Colwellia sp. M166: one gene and its partner. The protein of the gene in region 2 interacts with the protein of the main gene of each other region in a pairwise test. Links are inferred from orthologs where the notes say so. Each region holds a gene or a part of one and is shown on either strand. Other genes may lie near its edges. The genes, in order: FGD67_RS13175 and FGD67_RS16280.

What was found.
Region 1: the proteins of FGD67_RS16280 (region 2) and FGD67_RS13175 interact in binary tests that used the Escherichia coli proteins (3 or more experiments, as listed by UniProt). The link is inferred for Colwellia sp. M166 from one-to-one orthologs.

Annotation. Positions count from the first base shown.
Region 1 is NZ_CP040755.1:2,891,092-2,897,536, forward strand. Bases 2,196-5,136 are described here. They hold FGD67_RS13175 (trypsin-like peptidase domain-containing protein), read right to left. Parts: upstream 4,197-5,136; coding sequence 3,195-4,196; downstream 2,196-3,194. Other genes in these bases: murA (UDP-N-acetylglucosamine 1-carboxyvinyltransferase), read left to right, coding at 2,196-2,887; FGD67_RS13180 (Do family serine endopeptidase), read right to left, coding at 4,440-5,136. Also shown: outer membrane lipid asymmetry maintenance protein MlaD, read left to right, coding at 1-305; FGD67_RS13155 (phospholipid-binding protein MlaC), read left to right, coding at 308-949; FGD67_RS13160 (lipid asymmetry maintenance protein MlaB), read left to right, coding at 1,019-1,315; FGD67_RS13165 (BolA family protein), read left to right, coding at 1,340-1,597; more of murA, read left to right, coding at 1,625-2,195; more of FGD67_RS13180, read right to left, coding at 5,137-5,795; FGD67_RS13185 (YhcB family protein), read right to left, coding at 5,862-6,326. UniProt on the Escherichia coli protein: A site-1 protease (S1P) that cleaves the peptide bond between 'Val-148' and 'Ser-149' in RseA. Part of a regulated intramembrane proteolysis (RIP) cascade.
Region 2 is NZ_CP040755.1:3,595,599-3,602,017, forward strand. Bases 2,182-5,096 are described here. They hold FGD67_RS16280 (sigma-E factor negative regulatory protein), read left to right. Parts: upstream 2,182-3,299; coding sequence 3,300-3,893; downstream 3,894-5,096. Other genes in these bases: nadB (L-aspartate oxidase), read right to left, coding at 2,182-2,423; rpoE (RNA polymerase sigma factor RpoE), read left to right, coding at 2,644-3,222; FGD67_RS16285 (MucB/RseB C-terminal domain-containing protein), read left to right, coding at 3,890-4,852; FGD67_RS16290 (SoxR reducing system RseC family protein), read left to right, coding at 4,849-5,096. Also shown: FGD67_RS16260 (succinate dehydrogenase assembly factor 2), read left to right, coding at 145-396; FGD67_RS21840 (protein YgfX), read left to right, coding at 329-838; more of nadB, read right to left, coding at 828-2,181; more of FGD67_RS16290, read left to right, coding at 5,097-5,322; FGD67_RS16295 (TonB-dependent siderophore receptor), read left to right, coding at 5,595-6,419. UniProt on the Escherichia coli protein: An anti-sigma factor for extracytoplasmic function (ECF) sigma factor sigma-E (RpoE). ECF sigma factors are held in an inactive form by an anti-sigma factor until released by regulated intramembrane proteolysis (RIP).

The DNA of each region.
Region 1 (6,445 bases), 700 kb from region 2 along the record:
CGCCAATAAAAGTCGGTGGTGTTGTTGTTGGACGTGTCAGTGACATTTCATTGGACAGTGAAGACTATACGCCAGTGGTTACATTGGATATTTATGCGGAATATAACAACTTCTCAGAAGCCACTTCAGTTTCCATTTTAACTGCTGGCTTATTAGGTGAACAATACATCGGCTTGTTACCTGGTTTTATTGATGTTTCAGTTGACACCTTACAGCCAGGTGACTTTATTGAAGATACAAAACCCGCATTGATACTAGAAGAATTAATTGGTCAGTTTTTGTTTAGTCAAGGGAGTGGTGATTAATTATGATGGGCAATGTCATAAAAAAAGTCTTTTTTTGTTTAGCGCTATTAACCATAGCTGTTGGCGCTAATGCTGGAGCAGATGTTGATAAAAAAGATCCTTATCAAATGATCAAAACGGTTGCTGATATCACTTTCAAGCGTTTTGCTAATGAACAAAGTGCGATACAAGCCGAACCTAATTTATTAAAGAATATTGTCCGTGAAGAGTTGATGCCTTACATCAATTATCAATATGCTGCTTATAAAGTCATTGGTAGTAACTTTAAAAAAACCAATAAAGCCGATCGTGCTGAATTTGTCCCGGCATTTCGAGAATATTTAATCACATCTTATGCACAGGTTTTTACTTTGTATAATAATCAAAAAGTCGAGTTTGCTCCGGCAAAAGATTTTTCGAAAGATCGTGTGGTTTCTGTCGAAACCAGTGTGATAGAACCAGGACGTGCCCCTATTAATATCTCTTTTCGTGTGCGCAAACATAAAAAAACCGGTGAATGGAAAGCCTATGATATGGTAGCAGAAGGAATTAGTTTGCTTGATAGTAAGCAAGCAGAGCTTAGTAGCTTGATCCGTCAAAAAGGTTTAGCTCACGTCACTGAAATGCTAAAAGAGAAAAGTGCACGAAACATCGTTTTTAAGTAGTATAAGAGCAGTCAGTTATTATCGATGTAGCAATACAATGGCGTATTATAGGGTTGTTAATAGATTAAAATGATAGATGTCCAACAAGCAGATCAAAAAGCGATTTTTAGTGGTGCCTTAACGCGTGCTACAATAACGCGAGCATTTGATAAAGAGTATCGTAAATTAGTTGATAATGGGCGAGTGGTTTTAGACTTGGCAAAGGTCAGTCAAATTGATACTGCTGGCTTAGCGTGGATTCTATTATTAATTGAATTAGCGGCTAGTAAAGCTTGCCATATTGGCTTAGTGAATTTACCTGATGACTTATTAAAATTGGCAAAACTAAGTGCGGTTGATACTTTATTGCCAATAGAAGATACCTAATATATACGCTATTTGGAGTAAAAAGTGGAAGTAAAAGATATTGAAAAACTAATTACCGATGCGGTTGAATTAGATGAGATTCATGTGGCATTTGATGGTTCACAATGCAAAGTGATTGCTGTGGCAGATTTTTTAGGTGCTTTGAGCCGAGTGAAAAAACAACAAACAATTTATGCGCCTTTAGCACAAGTTATCAATGAAGGCGTGATCCACGCGGTATCGATTAAAACGTTCACAACAGCTGACTGGCAACGTGAAAAAATGTTTAACCTACCTCTTTAATTAACACCGACAGATAAGAATATACTATTGGACGCATTTAAAATTATTGGTGGGCAACCACTACGCGGTGAAGTTACTATTTCAGGGGCAAAGAATGCTGCATTGCCAATTTTAATGGCTGCATTACTGTCAGAAACTCCTGTAACCTTTGCTAATGTCCCGAAACTGAATGATATCGAAACAACGATTAAACTTTTGTCACAATTTGGCGCTAAATGTCAGTGGCTTAGTGAAGACAGTTTAATGATTGATGCAAGTAGCATTGATCATTGTCGTGCATCGTATGAATTAGTAAAAACCATGCGCGCTTCTATCTTAGTTTTAGGTCCTTTACTGGCACGTTTTGGCCATGCTGAGGTGTCCTTGCCTGGTGGTTGTGCCATTGGCGCACGTCCGGTTAACCTTCACATTCATGGCCTGAAGTTAATGGGCGCTGATATTGAAGTTGAAAATGGTTATATCATTGCGCGTAATACTGGCCGTCTCAAAGGTGCGACTATCTTTATGGATACCGTTAGTGTAACGGGTACTGAAAACTTGATGATGGCTGCTGCACTTGCTGATGGCACTACGGTTATTGAAAATGCTGCACGTGAACCAGAAATTGTCGATTTAGCTAATTGTTTAAACAGTATGGGAGCGAAAGTTTCTGGTGCGGGTACGGACACTTTAATAATTGCCGGTGTCGAGAAGCTACATGGCGAACGTTACTCCGTTATGCCTGATCGTATAGAAACGGGAACGTTTTTAGTCGCTGCCGCGGTAACTAAAGGTAAAGTTAGGTGTTTAAAAACGGATCCTAAAGCTTTAGATGCTGTACTGAGCAAGTTACAAGAAGCCGGTGCAATTATCACTACAGGTGATGATTGGATTGAACTTGAAATGACGACAAAGCCAAAAGCAGTAAATGTACGTACTGCGCCTCATCCTGCGTTTCCAACGGATATGCAAGCGCAATTTTTAGCGCTGAATGCAATAGCAGAAGGTACGGCAACGACAACGGAAACTATTTTTGAAAATCGGTTTATGCATGTGCCTGAACTACAGCGTATGGGTGCAAAAATTAGTATTGAAGGTAATACAGCAATCAGTACCGGTGTTGAGCAATTAAATGGCGCTCAGGTGATGGCGACAGATTTACGCGCTTCAGCAAGTTTAGTTATTGCTGGACTGGTGGCGAGCACGGAAACGCAAGTGGATCGTATTTATCACATTGATCGTGGTTATCAAAAAATTGAAGATAAGCTACAAGCGTTAGGTGCCAATATTACTCGTATTCAAGTTACTTAATTTAAGCTAAATATTAAAAATCCCAGCCAGTTGCTGGGATTTTTTTTGTTTGCCAAATAACCTCAGTTCGGGATAAGCAAAGCTACTCAACAAGCTATTTTAGCGCCTATCTGTGTTGGATCTGCTACCAATAGCCAGCTATGGATACGCAGAACCGCCTTGATAAACACTCAACTATCAATGTTGAGTGATAGAGATAGAGTTATTTTATCGTGATGAATTAAGTTCTTGATATTAAGTTCTATTTTTAGGTTGGTAAGCATTCATTAACCCGAACTGAGGTTAAATAGTACGCTATGTGCTGTAGCTACTTTGTTACCTCAGCGATAGTGACAGGAAGTATTAGCTTTTGGTTGTCCCGAGATACCATAAAGTTTAACACGCTGCCAGGTGAGGCTTCTGCAACTACATCTAAGCCTTGTTTGGCATTTTGTACTTGAATATCGCCAATTTGATAAACCACATCACCTGATTGCAAACCCGCTTTCATTGCCGGGCTTTGCGGTGTAACAGCACCGATAACAAAGCCTTTGATGCTAGCAACAGAATCATTGGCCTCAACGCCAAGCCAGCCGCGAATAACGCGTCCATGCTCAATAATTTTTAGCATAATCTTATGTGCTAATTGGTATGGCACAGCAAAGAATATACCTTGAATATTTAGATTTGGATTTGCTTGAGTAAACTTTCTTGAGTTAATGCCTACTAGCTCACCATTGGAGTTGATAAGTGCGCCACCAGAATTTCCTTCATTAATAGCTGCATCCATTTGTAAAAACTGCAAGTAACTTGTGCTTAAACCACTTTGTCCGGTGGCACTAACGATACCTTGAGTCACGGTTTGCCCTAAATTTAGCGGATTACCGATAGCGAGTACAACATCGCCTACTTGTGACGTTAAGCTATTGTTTTGTGGAATAACAGGTAAATTACTGGCTTGAACTTTTAACACCGCAAGATCAGTTAACACGTCGTAACCAATGAGTTCGGCATGAAGTTCTTGGCCTCTTTGTAGTACGACAACAATTAAATCAGCACTTTGCACAACGTGGTAGTTGGTTAAAATGTAGCCTTGGTTGTGCATGATCACGCCACTACCTAAAGTTACTTTTCGTGATTGACGGCCATAAGTTGGGTTGACTTGAATATCTTCAGAGTAGATGTTTACCACTGCAGGTCCGGCTAAACGCACGGCTTTAGCATAAGATAAGGGTTGTTGCTTTGTCTCGGTAGTGGTAAATACTTGCCAAGGAACAAGGTTATTTTCACGTAATTCAGGCATCAGTAATAGTAAAACTACTGCGAACATGACGCCGTAACTCGCAGAGCGAAGGAAAAACTTTAAGGCATTGATAATTTTCAATGGGATTATTTTTATTAGTCTAATTTTTTGTAGATTAGCACAAAGCCTTTGTAGTGAAAAAGTTTTTGTCAGTTGTTAGGCTATAAATTATATCTCTTGTTGAGATATGAAATAAAAAGCCTGTCGATTTGACAGGCTTTTGGTTTTAAAAATAAGTAAGGTTAAGCGCTTATAAATTGATTATATTGGCTATCTAATCATCAAAAATAGCGCTGAGTTATTACGTAATATATTGAGTGCAAAGACACCTTTATGGTCATTTAAGTAACTACGTAATTCACCAACATTAGCAATGCGCTGGCGATTAATGCCATTAATTACATCACCTTTACGTAAGCCTATTGAAGCAGCTGGACTATTTTCAGCAATTTCAGCAACAATAATACCATCACCTTGATTGTTGTTTTCTAGTTCAGCGCCGTCAAGCATACGATGTAAGCTTGCCGCTTCGATATTTGCTGTTTCAGATTTCTTTAAAGTGACGTCATACTCTTTCTCTTTACCGTCTTTTCTGATCACGGTGATTTTTACGGTTTTTCCTGCACCAATTGAACCAATTTTACCTCTAAGTTCATTGAAGGTTTTCACCATTTTGCCATTTACTTTGGTAATAACATCACCGGCACGAATACCTGCTTCATCAGCGGCAGAATCTGGTGTTACTTGTTCAACAAAACCACCTTGGTTGGTATCGAGCTCCATGGCTTTAGCTATTTCACTGGTAACACTTCGACCAGCGACACCTAACACACCACGTCGTACTTCACCAAACTCGATAATTTGGTTGACTAAGTTTTGTACCATATTGCTTGGAATAGCAAAGCCGATGCCAACATTACCACCATTAGGCCCTAAAATAGCGGTATTAATACCGATAAGTTCGCCACGTAAGTTAATTAAAGCACCACCTGAATTACCACTATTGATAGCGGCATCGGTTTGTATAAAGTCTTCATAATTTTCAATGTTTAAACCACTGCGGCCTAAAGCACTAACAATACCCGATGTTACTGTTTGCCCAAGGCCAAATGGGCTACCAATAGCGACGGCAAAATCACCAACCCGTAAGCTATCGGAATCAGCGACCTTTACTTCCACGAGATCATCGGCTTCTATTTGTAATAAAGCGATATCACTCGCTTCGTCACTGCCAATTTTTTTTGCTTCAAGTTGACGGCCATCCTTTAAAGTAATTTGAATTTCGTCGGCGTCGTTAATAACATGGTTGTTAGTAACGATATAGCCCTTATCGGCATTAATAATAACACCAGAGCCTAAACCACGAAATTCTCGTTCTTGTTGTTGGCCTTGACGAGGGTTACCAAAGAAAAATTTAAAAGCATCAGGAACACGCTGTTTAACTTCATGAGTGCCGCGTACGGAAATCAGGACTACACCAGGAGTTACATGCTCCAACATGGGAGCGAGGCTTGGCATGGTCTGGCCATTAACCGATTGAGGTAAGCCCGCTTGGACAGGAAGGCTTGCCATGGCAATCGTACTGGAAAGTAATACGGTATTTATTAAAACTGATAATTTTTTCATATAATAGAAAACTCCTAACTAAAGTATTTATACCCAATTAAAGACATAGAATAAAAAAATTAGTTCCTAACCATTGCTCGTGCTATTTGTAACACTATGTTTCTTATCGTCAAACAAACCACTTGGTGCACCAGAATAATCTAGGGGGGGCTCTGATACAGTTTCATCATTTTGGCGCAAATTTTTCTTGTGTCGTAAGTTGACTGTTTGCGCTAATTGTTCTTGTGTTTCTTTCGAAAAAAACGGCATGTTTTCAATGTTTTCAGGTGTCGCTTGCTGTAGTAACTGGGTACTTTGCGCCATCTGACTCATTGCGGTTTGGCAAGTGCTGTTCATTTGCTCAAGTAGTTTTGCTGAACTTTCAAGATGGTCAGCAACATCAAGTTTGTACTGTGCTAATTCTGACTCACTTTGGCTGGCTTTCGCGGCAAGTTTTTGCGTTTCTTGAGCAGAGGAAGAAAGCATTCTGTTAGCAAAAAAACCGATAATAGCACCAACGATAAATAGCCCGAACCCTAAAACAACATTCATATTTTTATACCTTCATTGTATTCATGGAAAAAATTAGAGAAAATAACCTTCAATCCAATTCAATATAACGTGCTTCACGCTACTTTCCTAATGAATATATTTGTTAAAAAATATTTTTC
Region 2 (6,419 bases):
ACATTTATTCAAATTACAAGCCAATATCTGGTTTTTTCTGCTACTTTACTAGATGAGTGTTGATTAATTTTATGATCAATTCGTGGCTATTTTTACTTCTGATTTGTTAGAATACGGCGAGATTTTACTAAATTAGGGTGATGTATGACATTAACGGATAATAAACCTCGACTTCGTTGGGCTTGTCGACGTGGAATGCTAGAGTTAGATGTGCTTTTTATGCCATTTGTTGAAGAGGCATATGATGATTTATCTATTGAAAATAAAGCTATTTTCGAACGTTTATTAGCATGTCAAGACCCTGAATTATTCGCATGGTTTATGGGACATGAAGCTTGTGAAGATAAAGACCTCAACGCCATGGTGCAGTTTATATTACAGCGAGTTAAAGTATAATATTAAAATATCGCCTTCTTTGCATAGGGCGATATTTAACTTACTATTCTATTTAGCATTTGCTTACCTTTTTTTAGCGATATTCATCGGATTTAAACTTTGGCTTTTTGCTATTATTGGGCTTTTCTTCTGTCTGATTATTTTTTTATATCGACAGCTGCCAAACTCACAAGCAAAGCAATACTTGACGTTACTAACATCAAGTAAGTACCAAACAGGAGATGATTTTGTGCTACTTCAAACTGGTGAGTGTCAATTTGTGGCTCAACAAACGGTGCAGTTATCGGCGAGTTCACAAATTAATTTGTGGGGATACTGGCTGGTTTTTACAGCTAATGATAGTGATTTATCTCAACGGTTTATTTTCAAAGATAGTTTGTCGGCTCAAGATCAAGCGCGCTTGGCGCGCACAATCATGCGTGCAAAGTACCTTAAGGGCTAAGAATGGTTATTTTAGCCTCGGTAAGTAGCTCGGGGTAATCAAGAGTGTAATGTAAACCACGACTTTCTTTACGAGCTAAGGCTGAGCGAATAATCAGTTCAGCAACTTGTACTAAGTTTCTTAATTCTAACAGGTTATTACTAACTCTAAAGTTACAGTAATATTCGTCAATTTCACTTTGTAATAATTCTACGCGATGTAAGGCTCTTTCTAGACGCTTTGTAGTTCTGACAATACCGACGAAATCCCACATAAATAACCGTAGTTCATGCCAATTATGTTGAATAACCACTTCTTCATCAGAATCAGTGACTCTACTTTCATCCCATAGGGGTAGCTTAATACAAGCTTGTTTCGTTGCTAGGCCTTTTTCGATATCAATGGCTGCCGCTCGCGCGTAAACCAAACATTCAAGCAACGAGTTACTTGCCATGCGATTAGCACCATGTAAGCCAGTATATGCAACTTCGCCTATGGCATATAAGTTATCAATATCGGTTTTACCTTGTTGGTTAATCATCACACCACCACAGGTATAGTGAGCTGCAGGTACAACCGGCATCGGTTGTTTGGTGATGTCGATACCAAGTGCCAGTGTTCTTTCGTAAATAGTCGGGAAGTGCTGTTTAATAAAGTCACTTGATTTATGGCTGATATCTAAATACATACAATCGGCGCCTAAGCGTTTCATTTCGAAATCGATTGCCCGCGCAACAATATCACGAGGAGCTAATTCAGCACGCTCATCAAAGCTCGGCATAAAGCGACTACCGTCAGGACGCAGTAATACCGCACCTTCGCCTCTTAAGGCTTCTGTCAATAAGAAAGTACCAGCGTCAGGGTGAAATAAGCAGGTAGGATGGAATTGATTAAACTCCATATTGGCAACACGACAACCGGCGCGCCATGCCATGGCAATACCATCACCGCTAGCCACATCGGGATTTGAAGTGTATTGATAAACTTTACTTGCGCCACCGGTTGCTAAAATTGTTTTTTGTGCAAAGACACTTTCGACGTGTTCGTCATTTCGGTTCCAGACATAAGCACCGATACATGCTCGTTCAGTAGTTGCTTGGTTTTCCTGATAAACCAGATCAATGGCGTTATAACGCTCAAAAATACGAATACGACGGTGGTTTTTGACCTGTGACACCAGTGTGGTTTGAATGGCTGCACCGGTAGCATCTGCGGAGTGTAGAATTCTACGATGGCTATGACCACCTTCTCTGGTTAAATGATAGCGAATATCACCATTTTTTGTCGGCACATCTTGATCAAAATTAACGCCTTTACCAATTAACCACTCTAAGCAACTTTTAGCATTCTCAGCCGTATATTGCACTGCAGCTTCATCACATAATCCGGCACCCGCGACTAAGGTGTCGGCTACATGTGAGGCAACGCTATCATTTTCATCAAATACAGCCGCAACGCCACCTTGCGCATAAAATGTTGAGCCATCGTTAATTTGGCCTTTACTGATGATAATAACATCGGCATTTTTTGCCAAATGCAGTGCAAGCGATAATCCAGCTGCGCCACTACCAATAATTAAAACGTCACAATTGTGTTGTTGATTCATATATTCTTGAAATTGAGGTACAATAGTTGATAACTCAATACTAACTTTTATTGCAGTTACAGAACAGCAGAAAACTATTTTTATAAATAAAATTTAATTTTTTTCAATATTTATCGAACTTTTTAACACAAGGCTAGTCCTACTTGTTGCGTTTGCCATGAGCCAGATGTAAACCAGATGTAGATAAGTTAAATAATGGTGAGTAGGAGATACGGCTCAAATGAGCGAACAGAACGTTGACCAAAAGTTGGTTGAGCGGGTACAACGTGGTGATAAAAACGCATTTAACCTGCTGGTAATTAAATACCAACATAAAGTAGCAAATTTGGTTTCACGCTATGTTAAAAACCATAGTGATGTACCCGATATAGTACAAGAAGCATTTATTAAAGCTTATCGAGCTTTACCAAACTTTCGAGGTGATAGTGCTTTTTATACCTGGTTATACCGCATAGCTGTTAATTGTGCGAAAAACCATTTAGTTGCTGGAGGGCGTAAGCCACCGGGTTCAGATATTGAAGTCGAAGATGCAGAAATGTATGACTCTGGTGATGCGTTGCGAGAAAATGCTTCACCAGAAAAATTATTGCTGACTAATGAAATTAAAGAGCTCGTATTTAAGACTATAGAGCAATTGCCAGAAGACTTACGTACGGCAATTAATCTACGAGAGTTAGAAGGCTTAAGTTACGAAGAAATTGCAACGGTTATGGACTGCCCTGTTGGGACCGTACGTTCGAGAATATTTAGGGCACGTGATGCCGTAGATAAAAAAATCAAACCATTGTTGCAGCAATAATATGAATAGCACTGCTTAATAAATAGTTTTTATTGGTCAGTCGTAATTAATGAAATGTTAGTTTTTAAGGTGTCATTATGAGTGAAAATAAGTTTGAGACAGTGTCGTCGGTTGTTGATAATTATCAGGCCAATGATGAATTATTTGAAGAATTGCTCAATGACTCTGACTTGTCGGCGACGTGGGGACGTTACCATTTAATGGGTGATGTAATGCGTGGTGAAAATTCTGATGTAATTAATTTAGATCTCTCATCGAAAATTGCTACTGCTATTGCAGATGAACCTACTATTTTAGCACCTCGTGTCACTAATAATTTTGCCCGTAAGCTAAAAGCGAAAGTGGTGCAGTTTGCAAAACCGTTTGGCCAAATGGCGATTGCGGCCTCTGCCGCAGGTTTGATGGTGATGGGCGTACAACAGAGTACGGTTGATAGCAATGATGTATTACCCATCAACCAAGTCGTTAAACCAATGCCTTTTGGTGGTATTGCAGAACCTGTAAGTTTAAACTTTGAACCGACTAGTCGTACTAGTGAAAAACAAGCATTTGTCGAGCAACAACGACGTTTTCAAGCACTATTATCTGATCATCAACAGCAAATAAAACTAAGCTCAGTTGATGTTAATAACACAGTTCAACAAGATAAGGCTGAAGATCCAGCTAAATGAAATTAATATCTAGTCTGTTGCTAATGGTTACCATTAGCACATCAGTAGCAGCTGCTGAAAATGAACCCGCTGAACCTTGGCTTGAACGTCTAGCCAATTCATTACAAACGCTTAATTTTAGCACGTCTTTTGTGGTTGTTAAAAACAATCAAGCTGAGCCTTACCATTGGTTTCATGGTGTTGATGAAAATGGTGATGAGTTAGAAATTTTATCTTTACTCAATGGCCCTCGCAGGGACGTATTACGTAAGAAAAATACCGTTAGTTATATCGAACCAGAGTTACCTCCTTATTCTGTTACCTCACAACAAATAACCGGTCCTATTCCGGCTATTTTACGTGGTGATGTTGGTGAGCTCGCTCAAACATATGACTTTATTTCCGTCGGCCGTAGCCGGGTATTAGGTCGGCCAGCACAACTGATTCGTATTGTCTCTAAAGACCCATACCGTTATGGACACTGGTTGTGGTTAGATCAAAAGACCGGCATGCTATTAAAGCTTGCCTTAGTTAATCGTACTGGACAATTACTTGAACAAATACAATTTACTCATCTGGATATAACAGCAGGATTGGGCGAAAGTTTAGTGCAATTACAGCAAACAATATTGCCAAAAACCATTGAAATTCCAGAGGGTTATCAAGAGCAAGAATTACAATGGCAAGTGAAATGGTTGCCAGAAGGTTTTCATCGCATTAATGCTAATCGCCATCGTATGTCAGCGACAAAGAAAGCCGTTGAATTTATGCTTTTTACTGATGGTTTAATAGATGTTTCAGTTTACGTAAACCCAAGTGAAGGCAGTCAACGAGCGACTGACTATGTGATGGATGGTGCGACAGTTGTTTTGAATCAAGTTATTAATGGCTTTGAAGTCAGTGTTGTTGGTAAAATTCCAGCGAAAACGGCCAAAGCTATTGCCGACTCAGTTGTGCTTACACCACAGGTTGCACCATGATCGAAGAACAAGCTACTGTTGTGGCGATTAATGATAATAAGGTTACGGTTACTAGCGATATTAAATCTGCTTGTAGTGGTTGTCAGCAAGTTGATAATTGTGGCAGTGGTCAAGTGGCAAAAGCATTTCCACAAAAAAAACTCTCGATGAATTTAATTTCAACACTGCCGTTGCAATTAGGTGACAAAGTTATTATTGGCTTAAATGAGTCAGCTTTATTATCATCGGCACTGCAAGTATATTTATGGCCATTATTTGGGCTAATTATCGCTGCATGGTGCGGTCAGTATTTGATCAATATAAATTATTTAGCCCATGAAGCTTTTGCTATTTTATTCGCTATAGTGGGTGGTGTTGTTGGTTTTCTGCTGGCTAAAAAACAACAAAATAAATCAGAAAACTGTACAAAGTTAGCACCTAAAATTCTGCGTGTTGATGAACAAAAAATTAGCGTTGTTAATATTAACTAATGTTAGCAAGCTTGATTTCGACTCTTAGCTTGCTCTTCTCGTTTATACCTTTCTTAAAAAAGCCACAATTAACATATATTACTATTATTTAAACTAAGGCTGATAGCTACTTTCAATGATATTGTTGCTAGTCTTAACTAAAGCAGAGTAGCGTCAGTTAGCTTTTAACAATAATTTTATTTTTACTCGTTAGTATAAAAAATGAAATTTACTTCAATGTAGCTTGGTCTTAACTATCATCATATTTATTACGGCAAAAGTAACAGTTTTTTATGGATAGATTGAAAATCAATTCTCTTTCTTATGGCAAATACCGTTCAATCACTATTGGCATTTATCTTATTTTTTACGGACAAGTTGTCAGTGCAGAAGAAACGGATGTTGAGGTGATTGAGGTTTCAGGTCAACGTATTATCAATCATGGTTTTTCTCCAAAAAATACTGCGATCAATGGGCCATTTGGCGATGATTTAGGCTTAGCCGATATCGCGCGTTCAATGACGCCGATCACTAGCGAAATGATGGAGCAGTTAAACATAACTGACTTACAAGACATTTTAGCGGTTACGCCAAGTAGTTATGCAGCCAGCGGCTTTGGCGCGCCAAGCTTACCTACTTTGCGTGGTCAATTAGGTGAACTTTTTCAAGACGGTATGCGCCGTCAAGCTGGTAATAACGGTTTTGGTGTACCGCTATCATTTAACTCAGTAGCTCAACTTGACGTGATCAAAGGTGCGCCACCGGTATTGTTTGGTAGTAGCCAACGCAATGGTGGCTTTGTAAATCTACAATCTAAACGCGCATCAACTGACAAAAGCTTAGCGAAAGTAAAACTTACCGCTGGTCGTTGGGACCAATACAGTGCACAACTTGATATTGCTGCCCCGATTGTTGAAGGTGAAAGTGGCTTTAGAATTAGCGCTGAACATGTTGATAATGGCAGTTTTTATGATTATTCAAGTTTTAAAAGTGACAGCTTTTATGCCGCATTTCGCTTATTACCCGACAGCCAAAGTACATGGGATATCAACTTTGAAGTATACCAAGTTGAATTTACTGACAATGCGGGGATTAATAGACCAACACAAGCATTAATT